3 regions of the Butyrivibrio sp. FC2001 genome follow, and region 2 is predicted to be linked to each of the others. Evidence: riboswitches for the same ligand, from Rfam matches in the RefSeq annotation. Region 2 holds a riboswitch; each other region holds the start of a gene.
The links. A riboswitch is a leader RNA that binds a small molecule or an ion and turns the genes downstream of it on or off. The one in region 2 is predicted to bind cyclic di-GMP.

Region 1: linked by a shared signal. The riboswitch ahead of G601_RS23975 (SpaA isopeptide-forming pilin-related protein) and the one ahead of G601_RS0118310 (hypothetical protein) in region 2 are both predicted to bind cyclic di-GMP.
Region 3: linked by a shared signal. The riboswitch ahead of G601_RS26550 (hypothetical protein) and the one ahead of G601_RS0118310 (hypothetical protein) in region 2 are both predicted to bind cyclic di-GMP.

The regions. Positions count from the first base shown of each region.
Region 1 is NZ_KE384132.1:899,117-905,241, forward strand. Features, by position in the region: gene G601_RS23975 (SpaA isopeptide-forming pilin-related protein) at 1-1,643, opposite strand, end outside; cyclic di-GMP riboswitch class I at 1,769-1,849, opposite strand; gene rplT (50S ribosomal protein L20) at 2,323-2,679, opposite strand; gene rpmI (50S ribosomal protein L35) at 2,726-2,926, opposite strand; gene infC (translation initiation factor IF-3) at 3,059-3,592, opposite strand; gene G601_RS0117580 (HAD family hydrolase) at 3,801-4,409, opposite strand; gene G601_RS23980 (hypothetical protein) at 4,421-4,702, opposite strand; gene G601_RS0117590 (adenylosuccinate synthase) at 4,768-6,060, opposite strand.
Region 2 is NZ_KE384133.1:139,436-145,560, reverse strand. Features, by position in the region: gene G601_RS0118320 (hypothetical protein) at 1-993, shown strand, start outside; cyclic di-GMP riboswitch class I at 1,280-1,363, shown strand; gene G601_RS0118310 (hypothetical protein) at 1,494-2,609, shown strand; gene G601_RS0118305 (hypothetical protein) at 2,633-3,724, shown strand; gene G601_RS0118300 (Ig-like domain-containing protein) at 3,795-6,125, shown strand, end outside.
Region 3 is NZ_KE384132.1:891,631-897,755, reverse strand. Features, by position in the region: gene G601_RS23975 (SpaA isopeptide-forming pilin-related protein) at 1-2,645, shown strand, start outside; cyclic di-GMP riboswitch class I at 2,815-2,897, shown strand; gene G601_RS26550 (hypothetical protein) at 3,067-4,122, shown strand; gene lepB (signal peptidase I) at 4,288-4,965, shown strand; gene G601_RS0117545 (Spy0128 family protein) at 5,006-6,125, shown strand, end outside.

The DNA of each region.
Region 1 (6,125 bases), on a different contig from region 2:
CAGTGAATATCAGGGTTCTTTTTAACTGATACTCCAGTAATCTTCATGCCACCGTCATTAGTTGAATCAACTATGGTCTCATAAGTAAGAGTCCCAGTTGCATTGCCATAATCCTGCCCTGCTGCATGGGCAACGATTGTGAAGCCGTCAAAAAAATCCATCACGGGTGATACAAATGAAAGCAAAGCGGAAGTAAGACTCCCGCTTTTTTTCAGTTTTGCATTGTCATCTGTGGACTCTGAAGTCTTATCCTCTTCATTACTTTCAGATGAGCCATCGGTGTTACCAGCATCCTCAGAAGAGCCATCCTTTGCATCGTTTTCGGACTCGCTGGCGATTTTCTCCTTCTTATATTCATCACTGTAGTTAACCTTTATCTGGTTATCCTCGGTAGCTTCTACAGTACCGTTTCCATCATCAAGGTCAGACTGTGATGTAATAACATTTCCATACTGCTCAGGTACGCTCATGTGAATATCATCACTAAGTGCCGCTTCCTGAGGCATGCTGTACTTAACTGTAATACGGAGATGATCACCCTCTTTGATGTCAGCCTCTGTTATTGCTTCCCAGGTTCCATCCTCTTTTAATCTTTCGATTACAGTCTCGGTTACATAATCTGCAAGATCGACTGACTCAGGGATATCCTGCTCTGCGATCTTACCTTCTTCTGTATTTTCAGCCTTCTTCTCTTCCTCGGACTCCTCTTCCTCTGTCTTGGTCTTCTCATATACGAAAACAAGGCTGGTATCTTCCTTGATTCTGCTGATATACTTGCCCTCTTCATCCTGCTCGTAGTCTTCGTAGGAAGGCATATCATCAGAAACAAATTCATAATATGTATACTCAGTCTCATCAGAGGCTGTGTATTTCTTCACATCGACCTTCTTGATCTCAAGGTCATCATAGGTAGCTTTCTTAAACTCGAAGCCCTCAAGCTCTGCTGCATCCTCAGGAAGCTCAACGCTTTCGTCTAATACTATCTCTTCTTCATCTGCATAGGCATTGCCATCATTATCAGTAAGAACATTGCCTTCATCATCAACGTAAGAAATTTTCAGAATGATATCCTTTGTAATCTCATCCTCTTTTTCCTCTGTAGGTTCTTCTGTCTCAGGATTCTCCGCTGTTTCCTCGGTAGCTACTTCTTCTGTATTTTCCTGATTATCAGGGTTTTCAGCATTCTCCTCATTTTCAGGATTTTCTGTGTTCTCAGTTTCCTCAGAATTCTCCTCTGTGCTCTCCTCGGTATTTTCTGTATCCTCAGAGCTTTCTTCAGGTTCTACAGCTTCCTCAGTCTCTTCTGATCCTGATTCATCTTCGTAGCTTTCTTCTGATTCCTCGCTGCTGTCGTCATAAGACTCTTCCTCTTCATCTTCAGAGTCTGCAAAAACAACTCCATCATCACCACCATCAGAGCCCTCATCTGAATAGTCCTCCAGAACCATTCCGACTTCCTCAGCACCTTCTTCTGAGACTGCTGATGCACCTCTGTTCATGGCGTAGAGTGTTCCTGTTCCCACAAGAAGCGAAAGCACAAGCATAATAGAAAGCCAGCGCTTTAGAAATTCGTGCTTCTTCAGGTATTCATTTAATTTCTCTTTTCCCACATGTCTCGGCATTGCTCTATAAAACCTTCCCACAAGAATCTCATCCCTGAAATTCCTATAAAAAAGCCCTGTTTGAACAATGCAAACAGGGCTTTAACAAATTCATCTGCACAAATATTTATCACAAGCATTATCAACTAATACCTGTTCCAAATAGTACAGGCAGCTGGCTATCTGCTCAAAAAACAGACCCTGTAGCTTTGCGTCACTACCTCACGATAGTTTTGCCCTGAATCTTTACCATATGTAATTACAGATGTAAGGCCACCTTCGTAAGTAGCAGGCTATCATATTTGAAACTATATTTCACATCTGTACCTAAATTTATGATACATTATATGATTCAAAAAATCAATAGCGAATATCATTATTTAAAAGTATTTTTCAAGTTTTCATTTATATATGATTTTATGGGCGAATTGATGCCTGACATCGGAAGTATTACTCGTACTCATTCTCCCTCTATGATGTACTTTACATAGAAATTATGCAAAAAACAAGGGTTTACATAGTTTTTTAAGCAAGAGTTTATCCTTGTTTATAAACTTTATCCTCTTATAATAAGAATTTCAAAACGGGAAATTATTGAAATTACAGACACACATTTTAGATTAGAATATTAAAAAGTCGCCCTATCTTGTGATAGTGCGACTTAATAATTATCTTGCCATAAGATACAATTTATAAAGCCTTTGCAATAGTCAGGTTTATGTTATGCAATCTTCTGCTTAGCGATCTCTGTAAGAGTCTTGAAGCCTTCAGGATCATTTACAGCCATCTCAGCAAGCATCTTGCGGTTAATCTCAACCTCTGCAAGCTTAAGACCGTGCATAAGGTTTGAATAAGACATACCGTTAAGACGAGCTGCAGCGTTGATACGTGTAATCCAAAGAGATCTCATATCTCTCTTCTTCTGCTTACGACCAGCGAATGCTGATGTAAGTGCTCTCATAACTGACTGCTTAGCAACTCTATACTGCTTTGATCTAGCGCCTCTATAGCCCTTAGCGAGCTTTAAAACTCTTTTATGCTTCTTCTTGGCGTTCATGCCACCTTTAATTCTTGCCATTTCGGTTTCCTCCTAAATATTTTTTCAAATGGTACTGCTCTTAAGATTAAACGTAAGGCAGAATCTTCTTCATTGTCTTTACATTAGTAGCATCAACTACTGCTGCCTGTCTAAGATTTCTCTTTCTCTTTGTAGACTTCTTTGTAAGAATGTGACGCTTGTACGCCTTGTTACGGATCAGCTTACCTGTGCCTGTTACCTTGAAACGCTTGGCAGCAGATCTGTTTGTTTTCATCTTGTGCTGCATAACTAAATCCTCCTATGCTGTAAATTATTAAAATTCTCTGCTAATTTAAGCAGTGTAATCATCCATAGAAACGATTCTGAACAATTACTTTATATGTAACTCTCCTAAGGGTTATTGAAGAGAAACAATCAATTACTTCTTCTCAGTAAGGAACATTGTCATACTACGTCCCTCAACCTTGGGCTGCTTATCAATAACAGCTATATCACTGAGTGCCTCAGCGAAATCTGTAAGAATGTGAACGCTTGCACCCATGTGTGCCATCTCACGTCCTCTGAATCTCAGAGTAACCTTTACACGGTTACCTTTCTCAAGGAACTTCTTTGCTGCATTAACCTTGGTGTTAAGATCGTTTGTATCAATGTTGGGTGACAAACGGATTTCTTTTATTTCAACAGTCTTCTGCTTCTTACGTGCTTCCTTCTCCTTGCGAAGCTGCTCATACTTAAACTTGCCGTAATCAACGATGCGGCAAACAGGCGGCTTAGCATTGGGAGCGATCTTCACCAGATCAACACCTGCCTCATCTGCAAGCTTTCTGGCATCCTGAATGGACATTACCCCAAGCTGTTCGTTATCAACTCCAATTACACGAACCTCTTTGTCTCTGATCTGTTCATTGATGAATAAATCGTTGTTGCTAATTGTTTTGTACCTCCAATTCACGAAACAAAAAAAGTGGATTCGCAAAAGAATCCACTTAACAATCATCTATGCTCTGCATCCAAATTCGCAGATAAAATCCTGAAAGGATAAACATCGAAAATTTATTAACGCCTGGAGCCTTCGCCACAGGGTGAGAGTGGAAACCTCTGCTTTATTTTCATACTAGCAAAATATATCACACAGCTATTGGTGTGTCAACAATATTTTTTCAATAATTTACTCCCAGGGCCTGAAGCTCTGATTCAACCTGCTCATAGGAGTTATATACTATACCGTTCATTCCGAATTTCTTAGCGGCTGTAATGTTCCTCACAGTATCGTCAATGAACACGCACTGTTCCGGAACAAGGTCGTATTTATCGGTAATAAGCTCGAATATAGCGCGGTCCGGCTTAATGATCTTATATTTATAGCTCAGAATTCCGCCGTCTACCTCATCAAGGAATTCATTCATAAACTTATTAGGTTCAAGTGCCTGCTTTGAAAAGTTTGAAAGAACAAGCACTTTGTAGCCTGCCTTCTTCAATGCCTTGATCCAGGGCATTGTGCGTTCTCTTTTTCTAAGAAGTCCTGTGAGATCTGAAAAAGCCATTCGGAGCTCTTTTTCTATAGAAGGATCGTTTTTCACAAAGCCATCCACGATTCCCTTGGAATCAAGAACACCTCTGTCGAATTCATTCCACGCCTCTGTTCTGGTGCTGGCATCTCCGATTCTCTGAACCATCTCTTCATCGAAGCCCTTATCTCTAAGGAAATCCTCCCAGCAAAAGTCCACAAGGACATTACCTATATCAAAAATTACTGTACTTATTGCCATAACTAAGCCTCTTACTCTGCGTCACTGCTGTCCTTTGCAGGGACGTCATTCTTACCATAGGGATCTGCTGATGCTACTGTTCTGTTGCCTGTAAGCGCGGTATATACCCACAGAATAAGCCACAGTAAAATCGGTATTGCAATCGTAGCAGCCGCACAACCTGCAAAAGCACTTCCAGGGCCCATCTCGCCGAATATAGCCTCAAAAAGAAGAACTACATATATACCAACAAGTAAGATAATGCCTGCTATAGCAATTACTCTCTTAAACATCGGTGTTTCGCTATTTTTCATAATTTCTCCTTAAAACCGTAAAACGGGCTGCCAACACTAACTGTGACAGCCCGGTAAAAATCATCTTATTTGCTAAGAGCGCTCTCGCGATAAATAATATCTTCTCTAGCAGGTCCGTTAGATACCATTGTGATCGGGTATCCAATCTCCTTCTCGATGAACTCGATATACTTGCGGCAGTTCTCGGGAAGATCCTCGTACTTCTTAATTCCGCGGATATCGCAATTCCATCCGGGAAGTGTCTCGTATACAGGCTTAGCCTTCTCAAGGAGATGTGTAACAGGGAAGTCCTTAGTAACCTCTCCGTTGATCTCATAACCTACACATACCGGAATCTCTTCAAGGTATCCAAGAACATCAAGTACTGTGAAAGCAACATCTGTTGCACCCTGAAGTCTGCAGCCATATTTACTTGCTACGCAGTCGTACCATCCCATACGACGAGGACGACCTGTTGTAGCACCGTACTCACCGCCATCGCCACCGCGTCTTCTGAGCTCGTCAGCCTCCTCACCGAAGATCTCGGATGTGAAAGCACCTGCTCCAACTGCTGATGAATAAGCCTTGTTAACAACTACGATCTGCTTGATCTCGTAAGGTGCGATACCTGCACCGATTGCGCCATAAGCAGCAAGTGTAGATGATGATGTAACCATAGGATAAATTCCGTGATCGGGATCCTTCATTGTTCCAAGCTGACCCTCAAGGAGGATTGTCTTACCTTCCTTATTAGCCTTTTCAAGGAAAAGAGCTGTATCAGCCACATAAGGCTTAACCATATCTCTCCACTCGTGAAGAGTCTCAAGAAGCTCTGTAGGATCAATCTCAGGCTTGTGATAAAGTTCCTTAAGAAGGATGTTCTTTGTAACAAGAACTCTCTCTACCTTTTCCTTAAGAAGCTCCTCATCAAAGAGCTCATTAACCTGGAAACCGATCTTAGCATATTTATCTGAATAGAAAGGTGCGATACCTGACTTTGTTGAACCAAATGACTTACCGCCAAGTCTCTCCTCTTCATACTGATCGAAAAGGATGTGATAAGGCATTACGATCTGGCAACGATCTGAAATAAGAAGGTTCGGTGTAGGAACGTTCTGATCTGTTACTGTCTTAAGCTCTCCTATAAGAACAGGAATGTTAAGTGCAACACCGTTACCGATTATATTAGTAATGTTTTGATGAAATACTCCTGAAGGGAGTGTATGTAATGCAAACTTGCCATATTTATTAACAATGGTATGTCCTGCGTTCGCGCCTCCCTGAAAACGTACAACCACATCGGCCTGATCAGCCATCATGTCTGTGATCTTACCTTTTCCCTCGTCTCCCCAGTTTGCTCCAACTACTGCTTTTACCATGTTTGTTCTCCATTCTGTGTTACAAGGTTATGGATATGCGCACCACTAAGGAACCCATATCCATA
Region 2 (6,125 bases):
ACGGCTAATCAGGATGAGACCTACACAATCACCAACACAGATACAAATGATTCCTGCATTTCTAAAAACAAAGAGGATCATTTGTCAAATGCTTATATTAACTCGGATATAACTGCAAAGACGATCACGACAAAATCCTATGATGAATTAAACAACATAGATCTCTATACAACCTATGATGTTGCGAAATACGGTAACTTTAGAACTGATAAGGGTGAACTGAAAGTAAAGGTCATCGAGAAAAAAGAGAGCAATTACGAAAAATCAAAAATCTATGTAAATGGTACTGATGGGAAAAAGTATTGCAAGAATGTTTTTGGCAATAAGCAGGAATATAGCGATGCGGTTGTAGCAGAGGCAGAGAAGACAAACAAGTATCATGCTTATGGCGAGTATTGTATCAGATTCTATACTAAGAAACCCGGAAAGTACAAGTTTTCTTATGATGCGCTTGATTCTAATGGCAATGTGATAATCACTAAAACAATCAAGGTAATTGCCAAGGAGGACGGCGATCCGATTAAGGAAGCCAGCTTTGCAGGTAAAAGATTTTACGTCAGTGGAAACAGCAGGCTAAATGGCGCAACTGAGGATCTCTATTCTTCAGTAAAGGATGGAAATTATACAAAGAAGAAATCAGGAAAGCTCCAGATTACAATGAACAAAGGCTTCAAATTGAGAAAGATTGAGGTTGGTCATGTTCCGGTAGCATACAAGGAAACAAGTACAGTTGATGACTGGGCAATTGTTTCAAAGGCTATTGAGTGGAGCGAGGTTAATAATGGTAAAAAGATAAGACTTAATACCATTGATGCAGGTGGAAGCTCATACGACAAAGATAAGAAAAAGGCTGCACCTGAGGGCTATAGAATCAGAACCTCTGAAAGAATGAAGCAGTATGCTACAACATATATTCGTGTAACTTACTATGATAAGAAGAATAAGACAACAGAGCGTGAAACATTCAAGATAAACAAGCTTATAAATAAATAATATGAAGAAGGCGGGATTTTTCCGCCTTTTTGGAGAACCTTTTGAATACATACAGTGAAATTGATGCTGATGTGGATAATATGATGGAAAGAGAAATTTACAGAAAAACAATAAAAAACTGAATGATAAAAAATTACAAAAAGTTACAATTATTAAAAATATTTATTGCAATTTTGTAATTTTCATGTATAATTCTTTTTTGTGAGGGGACTTACAATTGAAGGATGATTATTGACTATTGAATAATCGCATGAGGGAACATAGCATTATTCAATGTTTAAGGGGAAATCATTTGGGGCAAACATACAGTGATGTATGGACGCAAAGTTGTAAATCTTGGGGAATTATTTAAGATGGTTTGACTGCAAAGCGACGGATTTGTCCGCTGATTTTGCAGTCATTTTTTATTTCATTGTGAATATTTTTTCCTATCTTGTTTATTACGTTTGTTACGTAATCCCTCCTTCAATTGAAATATTCTTAAATTTTGGAGGAGTGGTATGAAGAGAGCACACGTCAATCCCAGAAGAGTTATTCTTCTGTCTGCATTCGCGCTGTCATTATCAGCAGCAGTTTCGGTAAATTGCCCCATGGGGTATGTCAAAGCATACGTAGAAGAAACCAGAAATCCCAACGGAACCTACACTTACACGGATAGTGATACCAATGAGTCCGTAACAACAATGATTAGAGATGGTTACGCTGATACATATATAGGTAAGGAGGAGGCGGTCTGCGAGATAGAGACGAAGTCCTATTACAACGTGCTGACTCTTTACACAACACTGGATGTTGCAAAATTTGCAAATTTCAGAACCAACAATGGCAAGCTCAAGACTAAGCTGATGTACAAGCATGAGAGTAATTACGGTCTTGATAATGCCGACACAAGTTCCTGCTGGATCATCGGAACTGATGGAAAAAGATATTACAAGGATATTTACGGAAACAGGAAACAGTACAACGCTTCCACAGAACAGGAAATATTAAAGACAAATAAATATAAGGCACACGGAAGCTACAAGATAAGACTTTACGCAAAAAAAGCCGGAAAATATGAATTTTCTTACGATGTTTTGGATCACAACGGAAATGTAATTACGACAAAAACCGTAAAGATTGTAGCTAAAGAGGACAATGATCCCATTAAGGAAGCAACCTTTGCAGGTAAGCGTTTCTATGTGAGCAATGCCGGAAAACAGAAGGGACTAAGGAATGACCTGTACGAAGGCAAGGGCTTATATAACACAAAGAAGTCCGGCAAAGTAAGAATAACCATGAACAAGGGCTACAAAATCAAAAAGATCGAGGTTGGCTATCAGCATGTAGAACGAAGCAACGGCAGCACAGAGGATAAATGGAGTAATAAGTTTGCTGATGTTGCATGGAGGACAATTAAGAACGGCAAGAAGATAAGGCTTAATAAAGAGGATGCGTATCCATATTTTGACAGCTATGAGAGAAAAGCAAATACAAAGGCACCGGGAGGATACGACATCTATTCTGATGAGAACCATGGTCAGGGCTCGACGACATATATCCGCGTTACTTACTATGACAAGAAAACCAAGACAACAGGGCGGAAACAGCTTTCTATCAACAGACACATCAAATGATACATGGAAGGTGAGATACGAGTATGAACATGACAGGAATAATGAAAAAAGCAGTGCTGCTTTCAGCTGCAATAACTATTACACTTACAGGTTCATTTAATGCTAAGGCTTATTCAACAGTGAACTGGAGTGATCAATATAAAGGGAATGTTTTTTACAACAGCGATACAAATGATTCATGTGTCGCAAAGGATACCGCTGATCACGCAGCCAATGCTTATGTGGCTGATCAGTTAAAAGCAAAGACCATAACAACAGGTTATTATGGCGCAGGAAATATCATAACAATCTATACGCCCTACGACGTAGCGAGATTTGGTAATTTCAAAACCAACAAAAAAGCCTTGAAGCTCAAGGTTACTGAGAAGCTTGAGGATAATTATTCAGAGTCTGACAGCTTCGTCAGCGGAACAGATGGAAAAAAGTATTGCAAAGATATTTTTGGAAATAAGCAGGAGTATTCCGCAGAAACTATTGCAAAGGCAGAGAAGACCAATAAGTATCATGCTTATGGAAAATACAGCATAAACTTCTATACCAAAAAGGCCGGTACATACAAGTTTTCCTACGATGCCCTGGATCATGACGGCAACGTTATAACAACCAGGACCATCAAGGTGGTTGCAAGGGAAGACGGCTATGCGATAAAGGAAGCGACCTTTGCGGGAAAAAGATTCTATGTCAGTGCAAATAGCAGATATAAGGGAAAAGAAACCAATCTGTATTCCAGTAAGGATGGAGCATACACAACAAAGAGCTCCGGCAAGCTCAAATTCAAGATGAATAAGGGCTTTAAGATCCAGAAAATTGAAGTGGGATATAACACAGTAGGATACAGAGATAACAGTACAACTGATAGCTGGTCAATCCTTCCAAAGGGAACTGTGTGGACTGAGGTGAAAAACGGCAAGAAGATAACACTGTCCACAACAGATGAGGGTGGTCCCAGTTATGAGAAGACAAAGAGATATGATGCTCCTACGCAGCAAAAGATCAGAAGTACAGAGATTCATGAACAGCGTTCCACAACATACATACGAGTCACATATTTAGACAAACGAAATGGAACGACCAAAAGAGAGATGTTTACTATTTACAAGCTTATAAATAAATAATCGTTTGGGGGAAACTAAGGAATTTTGCGGTAGATGCAGGATTCACACATTATTGAGGAGTCATTTGGGGATGAAAAAAATAAATAGCAGGATTGCATTAACATTAGTGCTTTTTCTAATTGTTGCAAACACAAAGATAACAGGAGTTAGTGCAGTTTCGGAAAGATCTGAAATAATCACCGCTGACTTTCAGGTTATCGGTGAGGATGCAGGAGCTGATATGGAAGAAAGCGGCGGAAATGCTGAGAACGAGGAGCCTTCAGACGAAGGCGGTGAAGCCGAGACACCCGATAAGAAAGCAGCATCTGCACCGTTATCGGTTGAGGATACTTCTTCGCAGGATAAGATCACTTTCTACTATGACGGAGAGGAACTTGTTCCGGATAATGGCAAGATGATCATTCGCAAGGGCAAGGAATTCTATGTTTCGATAGAGTCAACCAAGGGGATAAAGGTTGAACCTCAAAGTACGGAAGAGCAGACAAACGATAATACCCACAAGTATGTGTTTGATCTGGCTCAGGGCAACCATAATATAACAATAATCCTGTCTGAGAAAAAAATCACAATTGGGGAGAATGGAGATCTGAATGAAGAAATAGTGGAGTATCCATACTATTACAGCGTTGTATGTCAGGATGATACCAAGATTCCGGACATCAGTGTTTCTTCAGATCTTTTCAAGGGCAATAACATAGTCGCTTCAAAGGATGGAAAGAGCTATCTCATAGATGGAGCCTTCTGCCTGTCAGCAAATGTTAAAGACACCCAGAAGATGAAAGGCTTAAATGTAGTCGATGAGACAGAATATGCTTCAGGTGTAAAGGAAGTAAAGCTTTTTGCCAGCAAGCTGACACAGGACGGAAAACAGGAAAGCTATGACCAGGTGATAACAGGTGACAATGGTCAATATGATTTCCATTTTCCTTCGGACGGCGAATACTACATTGACCGCATCGAGGCGTGGGATAACAAAAATCCCGGTTCTTCGGTATTTGATATAAAAAAGACAATATATGTAGAAAACTTAAGCGAGCAGAAGACGAATTATACGCTTTCTGCCGGAGCATGGAGTTTCTACAGACAGGATGGAGACGAAAATAATGATGATTATCAGGGAGCCTGGTATTCATATAACAAATATAACGATGGAACTCTTGTTGTTACTGTAAAGTTCCATACCTATGGAAAGGTTGATCCTGATTATTCATTAAGCTATGGCTGTGATGTGGTAGAGCCTGCAACCAAGGCTCCTGACACAATAAGCAATGTCAAAAACGAATATGTTTTAACATATAAATTCGATGCCACAAAGGATCAGGATAAATTATATACATTCAGCTATTACCGTTTTGATGAGTGGGATAAGAAGAAAATAGATATTCCGATTCGCATTGATAACACAGCTCCTAAGGGAACCTTTAAGGCGAACTTCTTCGGTAATACTGATAAGTATTTTGTAGATATAACGAACGTTGAAAAAGAAACAAACGGTGAAAACACAAGCTATACATATAGCATTACAGCAGCACAGGGTCAGGTAGTTACCAAGGATGACAAGTTTGCTGTAAATGTTACTTCAGCTGATGCAGAGGATTCGGGATCGGGAATTGTGAAAATGCTCTGTAAATACTCAGTTGATGGAGCCGAGATTCCGGAACCCATGGAGGGTGAGGTCAATAAAGATGGCACAGTCAAGGCCGGTAAAGCGATTGTTTTCGAGGAAAGCAAGTATTCAGAGCATACCTTCGTAATAACCAGTGTTGTTCTCGAGGACCGGGCAGGAAATACTTATGATCTGCTTCCCGATACAAAAAATGATGACGTAAGCTACGAAATTGATTCACTCTCACCCAGGATTGATGAAGCATATCTGGGAGATGCAGTTTTCATGGATCCGGATGGAACAATGTATTTCAAAAATGCATTCTCCAACCAGATTGGAATCACGGATAAGAACTTTGACAATGCAGAGGTACGTGCTGTAGGAGACGGATTAAAGCCTTCCTTCTCAAAGAAGAAGGGCAGCGGCGGCGAGACCAATGTCTATAAGCTCGAGTTCAAGGATGACGGACGTTACGAGTACTACATAGAGGCAACTGATAAGGTTAAGAACATTACTCCTGCGGACGACAAGGAGAAGAGTGCTTCAACCAGAAAGGTCGTAATCGATTCTTCCAAGCCCAAGATCGATATCAAGTACGTGTCCTCATCAGGAAAAGTCAGCGCGGATGCTGATACCGAGAACTATACAAACAGCGATGTTTCAGTGGTAGTTACAGTAAAAGAAGCAAACATTGCAGACAACGGTATTTCGGTAGAGATATCCGGAGAGGATTTAAAGGGCGGTGATAAGAGCCATCACCTTTCTCTTTCGGATTTTGAGACAGATGGTGAAAAA
Region 3 (6,125 bases), on a different contig from region 2:
CAAAGGTATCCTGGAAGGTTACACTTAACGCTCCTATCCGCAGGAATGAAGGAACAAACAACCAGGAGTACTGGAGATTCTATGAGATGCTCACGGATTCTGACGAGGTATTCACATCGTCAGATATAGAGAACCTAAAGAGTGCGATCAGAAGCGTTTATAGCGGAAGATTTGAGGTATCAGCTTTAGATAGTAAAAAAGCCGGAACTATAAGCGGAACCAGAACTCTTGAAATAAAGTTCTACGATGACATAACTGAGACAGTATCATTTACATTCAGCACGACCGGTGATATCGGAGACGGAAAAGGTTCAGTTTTATTCAAAAACAGAGCGGCTGTATATAACAAGGATGTCTATGCAAGAACAGCGCAGCAGTCCTTCGAGCCTTTTGTTAGAAAGTATGACGGAAAAAATATTGAGAAAGAGTCCGAGGCCGAATACTACACTGAAGACTGCTACAAGCAGGGAATACTTACCTGGATAATCGAGGCGAATATACCGGCAAATAATGAATTGGGAACACTGTATGTAATTGACACATTGCCTTCAGGTGTCTCCTTAATTGAGAACGGAACATATAGCGGTAAATTCCTGTATGGAGTTGAAGTCTCTGAAAACAACAGCTTCAGCGGAGCCAGCGGATTTGATGGCGGACAGGCAAGCCTTAACGGAGTAAGTTTTTCACAATCCGGTGACTCTGGCAATATAGTGATCAGCTTCGATGGCAAGGCAGCCGGTGGAAAGAAACTATATTTCAGAGTACATGCGAAAATAGCAAATGATTATGACTTTGCATCCGTAGGCACCGCATCCTTTACTAATAACGTTGTGGTTAGCAAGGATGACAGTGGAAGTGAGAAGCTTGGAGAGGCTTCCCAGACACAGAAGGTAACAAAGACAGAGTATGCGATGACCAAGAAGAGTCAGCTTGCATCGGGAAGTATTAATACAATTGAGTATGTTCTTGATGTCAACCCGGGCGCAGCAGATCTTCTTCAGGGTGGCGACACACTTACATTAACTGATGTGCTTGAATCAAAGTGCCTAAAGGATTACACGATCTACCTGGTTCCTGATTCGGCTGTCGCTTATGAAGTGACCACTGATGAAAATGGCGTTGAAACAGAAACACCGCTTTCACAGTCAGAGTACTCATATAGTCTTAGCAGTTATGAATCTGAGGCTTCCTACTATGGAGGAAAAGAGAAAGGTAAGTTTGTATACAGCACAATAGTATTCAAGATACCTGATGGAAAGCACCTGAAAATAAAGTACAGATATACCTTTACAGGAGAAACAAATTCCAATGTTGAGCTTTCTAATGACGCGAAGCTTGAGGGAATATCCTTGGAGCACGATTCAGCAAGCAACAGCACAACGGTTACAATTCAGGATGCCGGAGCAAGGGCTAATGTAAGAGGTATTAACCTTTATAAGGTGGATGCTGATAACAGCGGAATAATGCTTCAGGGAGCGATTTTCTCACTCAGCTATTATGATGGTACACAATGGGTAGAGCAGAAAAATGAGAAATCCGCTGATGGAACATATACGACGGACTCCAATGGACTAGTGGCGATAGCACCTCTTGTCTACAACGTTGGATACAAGCTTGTGGAGAAAACGGCGCCTCAGGGCTATGCGAAGGATGAAACACCTATCTGTTTCTACATACCTTCTGCAGATACAGAGAATTACAAGCTTAAGCTGCCTGATAACTTCTTTACAGAGCTTGGAGGAAGTGAGTTTACCGCAGGCCAGCCTGTATATGCTCCCAATAAAAAGAATTCAACTTCATTTACAGTCAAGAAGGATTGGGTAAATGCTGATGATGTTACAAAGCCATCAGCCATTTCAATAAGGATTGGGAGAAGACTTGGAAATGTTGTCAACGGAAAGTCGGATTCCTCAGGGCTTGGAAATTACTACACAGTAAACATTGACAGGAGAAATCCGAATAACCAGATACTTGAATATGTGGGATTCCCGTCTGTAAAGGATGGCTCACAGTTGACATTCACCTTTGCTACACATGGGAATGATCTTACTAAGATCATAATCAATGGTGAAGAGCATACATATGCTGATGAAGTTAATTCGAATTCAATAACCAGGTTGACTAAGACCATTACGATTTCGGGAAATACTACTATACAGATATTGAACGGATGGCAGACCTGTGACAAACCAATGGCCAATGTTTCAGCTTCAGTTGCTTCATCCGATGCAGGGCTTGATACATCAAACAGTACAAAGGGAGCCACCGGAGCTACAGTCGGAGCAGAGGATATCGGTTTTAAAAAAGAAACAACAATAACTGCGGTTGACGACTGGAAGGTTACATTGAACGGACTTGACAGATTCTATAAAGATGATACAACCGGCATTACATACGAGTGGCTATATTATGTTTCTGAGGTTGCAAACCTATATTACACGGCTAGCTATTCCGACAACAATTCGCCTGGAATAACCTCCGGAACAATAACAATTACCAATACAAGAAATGATGTACCGGCATATGCTTTACCTTCTACTGGAGGAAGCGGAAGAATACCTTTCACAATAGGCGGACTTGTTCTTGTAACACTAGCTCTTGTGGGTGAGGAGTATTTCAGGAGGAAACGAAGAAAGCGAAAATAAGATCAGTTTATAAAAATTATAAGGTACATAAACTATCCTGGGAAACTCAGTAAAAATCAGTTTCCCAGGAATAAATAAAAAGTTCAAAAAAGCGCATCTTTTCTATTGATTTTTATTTATGGCTATCATATTATGAGTGTGCTGTAAATAACAAAATATGGTTAAGTGAAGAAATTCAGGGCAAAGCTACCGCAAGGTAGTGACGCAAAGCTAAAGGGTCTGTTCAATGGGGATAGACAGCCAGTTGCTGGTGCGCTTAGTAAAGGAAGCGCATCATTATTATTCTTTCTTTTGATGCAAAGCCTTGTTTGAACTCAAACGGGCTATTTTTTTGCCATAAAACAGGTTCAGCTGCTCTATAAACATAGTACGAGGGGACTATTTTGAAGCATTTATATGTGGGGATGAATTAAGGAGATTCATGGCACGTAAAGAACTTAGGAAATTAAACAGGAAAGAATTACTGCAGATGCTGGTTGAGTTTTCTGAAGAAGCAGAATCCATTAGAGCTCACGAAAAGGAGATGCAGAATCAGTTCGACAGGGAACGTGAACAGCTCCTTCAGCAGATGGCTGATGAGAGAGCAGAGCTTCTTGCAAAATTCGATGAAGAAAAGGCTGAGATGAGAAGCAAGTTCACGCAGCAGAAGGAACAACTGATCGCACAGCATGCAAGGGAGAAGACCGCTTATATGCAGCAGGCTGCTATAGAGAGAGCCAACCTCCTAAACGGCTTCAATGAAGAAAAGGCAGAAATGCGTGAGAAGTTCAATGAGCAGAAAGCCAAGGCAGAAGCTTTGTTCCAGAAGGATATCACGGGACTTAGGGCAAGGCATGAGCGTGAATTTAAGGGCTTCCATGCGAGACTGGAGAGAGAAAGAGATGCTCTTCACGCTGAAGAAGAAAAGAAGCTTATGCAGATCCAGGATGCAGGTACGCTTGCAGAGGCGATACTTTCCATAAACGGATTCTTTGAGGCTGCTCAGAAAGCGGCTATACAGTACGAGGAAACTGTTAAGAGGATAGAGGCTATGCGAATAGCCGAGGCTGAGCGCGGCTTTAAGCCGGAAGAAGAGGGTGAGGCTGAGGAAATGCTCAGAATCAAGGAACTCTCCGGCGGACTTAAGAAGGCAGCAGCCAAGAAGACAACCACCAAAAAGACAACCACCAAAAAGACAACCACCAAAAAGACAACAGCCAAAAAGAAGGCTGAGCCGGAAGAGACTGTTGAAGAAGAGAAGCCTGAAAATACAGTAGAGAACGTTGAAGAAGAGAAGTCTGAAAATACAACCGAGACTGTTGAAGAAAAAAAGCCTGTAAAGAGGACAAGAAAGACTTCAACAGCGAAGAAAACTAAGGAAACTACCACTGAGGAGAAGTCTACTGCAACTAAGAAACGCACAACAAGAAAGACAACCAAGAAGGCCGAAATAGATAGTACTGATACGGATAAAATGGAAACTGCCGCAGAAAGTTAAATGTTACATACATAAGAAACTATTGTTGTCAAGTACGGATTATGAATAGCTTAGTGCATAATTCGTATACATAGAAGTTTATAAAAATTTTATAATTAGTAAGCTACGCTTCGAATGTAATGTTCTTATGCGGTTAAGCACAGACAATTAGAGGGTCTGAAAATTATGGAAGATAAAAAGATTCCATCACAAGAAGCTCCAAATGAACAATTGAATAGACCGTCGCTTGAAGAACTGAGAACAGAGCTAAAACGAGAATACAGAAAGCACGACTACAAGAGAACACTCAGAAATACACTGGTGGTTATCGTGGTTGTGGCCGCTATCTCAGTGCTGGTATCAAGCTTTTTTATCACAGTGCTAAGAGTTACAGGTGACAGTATGACACCTACGCTTGAGACAGGACAGATTGTAATAGCTAATAACTATGCACAATTTGAGACGGGAGAGTTGATCGCGTTTTACTACAACAACAAGGTTCTGGTAAAGCGAGTAGTGGGATCTCCCGGTGACTGGATAAATATCGACGAAGCTGGAAAGGTTTATGTAAACGGCGTTGAGCTGGATGAGCCTTATATATCAGATCCGAGTCAGTATGCAGCCGGCATGGGAGAGGGCGACAAGGTTGAATTTCCGTATCAGGTTCCTGACAAGAGATATTTTGTTTTGGGAGACCACAGATCGGTTTCAATCGACTCCAGATCAACAACTGTAGGATGCGTATCCGCAGAACAGTTGATAGGAGCAGTATTTTTTAGGCTTTACCCTGTAAAAGATTTTGGGGGGATAGAGAGTAAAGCCAGCACCGGTACAGAAAGTATGGATGAACCGGAATTGCAGTAATTCGTTGGGCGGAGAAAAGGTAACAAGGGAAAGAATTGAAATGAGGAAATTGGACAACAATCGTATCGAGGGGTTTGTAAAAAAACACACTCACCTTAAAAGATGGATATCAGTAATGTTGGTTGTGGCTCTTTTAGTTACAACAGCAACAATGTATTCACTTAATAAGTCTGCGAACGCGTTATCAGACGAGGATGCTGAGGATGTTGGAATGGTCCTTAGCGGGAATGATAGCGATGATCTTGCAGCTGAAGGTGGGGATGAAGGAGATACAGACTCTGTACAGGATTCTGGAGATGCAGACAGTACTGATGGTGAAAGCACAGATAATGCTGACACAGATGAGGGGACTTCATCAGATGCTGATGTAAATGAAGATGGTAACTCAGATGTCACATCAGATGAGGATACAGATTCAACAGATAATTCAGAGACTGAATCTACAGATGGAACATCAGAAGGTGAGAATTCTGATGGCACAACAGACCTCGCAGATGCTTCTGATAATCAGACAACTGAAGATGGTGAGAACACAGATGCTCCTAACTCCAGTGAAGGGCTTAAGGACACCAATGATGTAGATCTTACACAGGATGTAGTTCTTACAGTTTCTTATGTGACTGAGGACAATGAGCAGATTGCTGATGAAAAGGAAATAAGTCTTTCCGAGAGCCTTGATTTTGAGACAGAGGCACCCAAGCAGGAGGGCTATGAGTTTAAGCAGGCTTCAATCGATGAAACTGTTATTTCTAAGATCGTAGCCAAGCAGGATGCCAATGGATATAAATATTACGAAGTAAACACAGCTGATGGAACAGCTTTAACTGTTAAAGAGAATAAGACAGTTGTACTTACATATTCACATGAGATTGTGGTTGACGGTGGTGTCAAGCTCACAGCCAAGTATGTGGATAAAGACGGTGCAGAGATAAAGGAAGCAGAAGATTTCGTTATTGCTGAGGAAACTGATCTTAAGCAGGGTGAATCAACAACTCTTGATGGATATTTCTATCTTGGAGCAACATATAACGATCAGAAGATCACAAAGATCACACCTGTCCTTGAGGACAGTTCAGAGGATTCTGAGAAGACAGAAGAAACTGAACAGGCTGAAGGAAGTGAACAGACTGAAGGAACTGAAAATAGAGAAAACAAGGTTG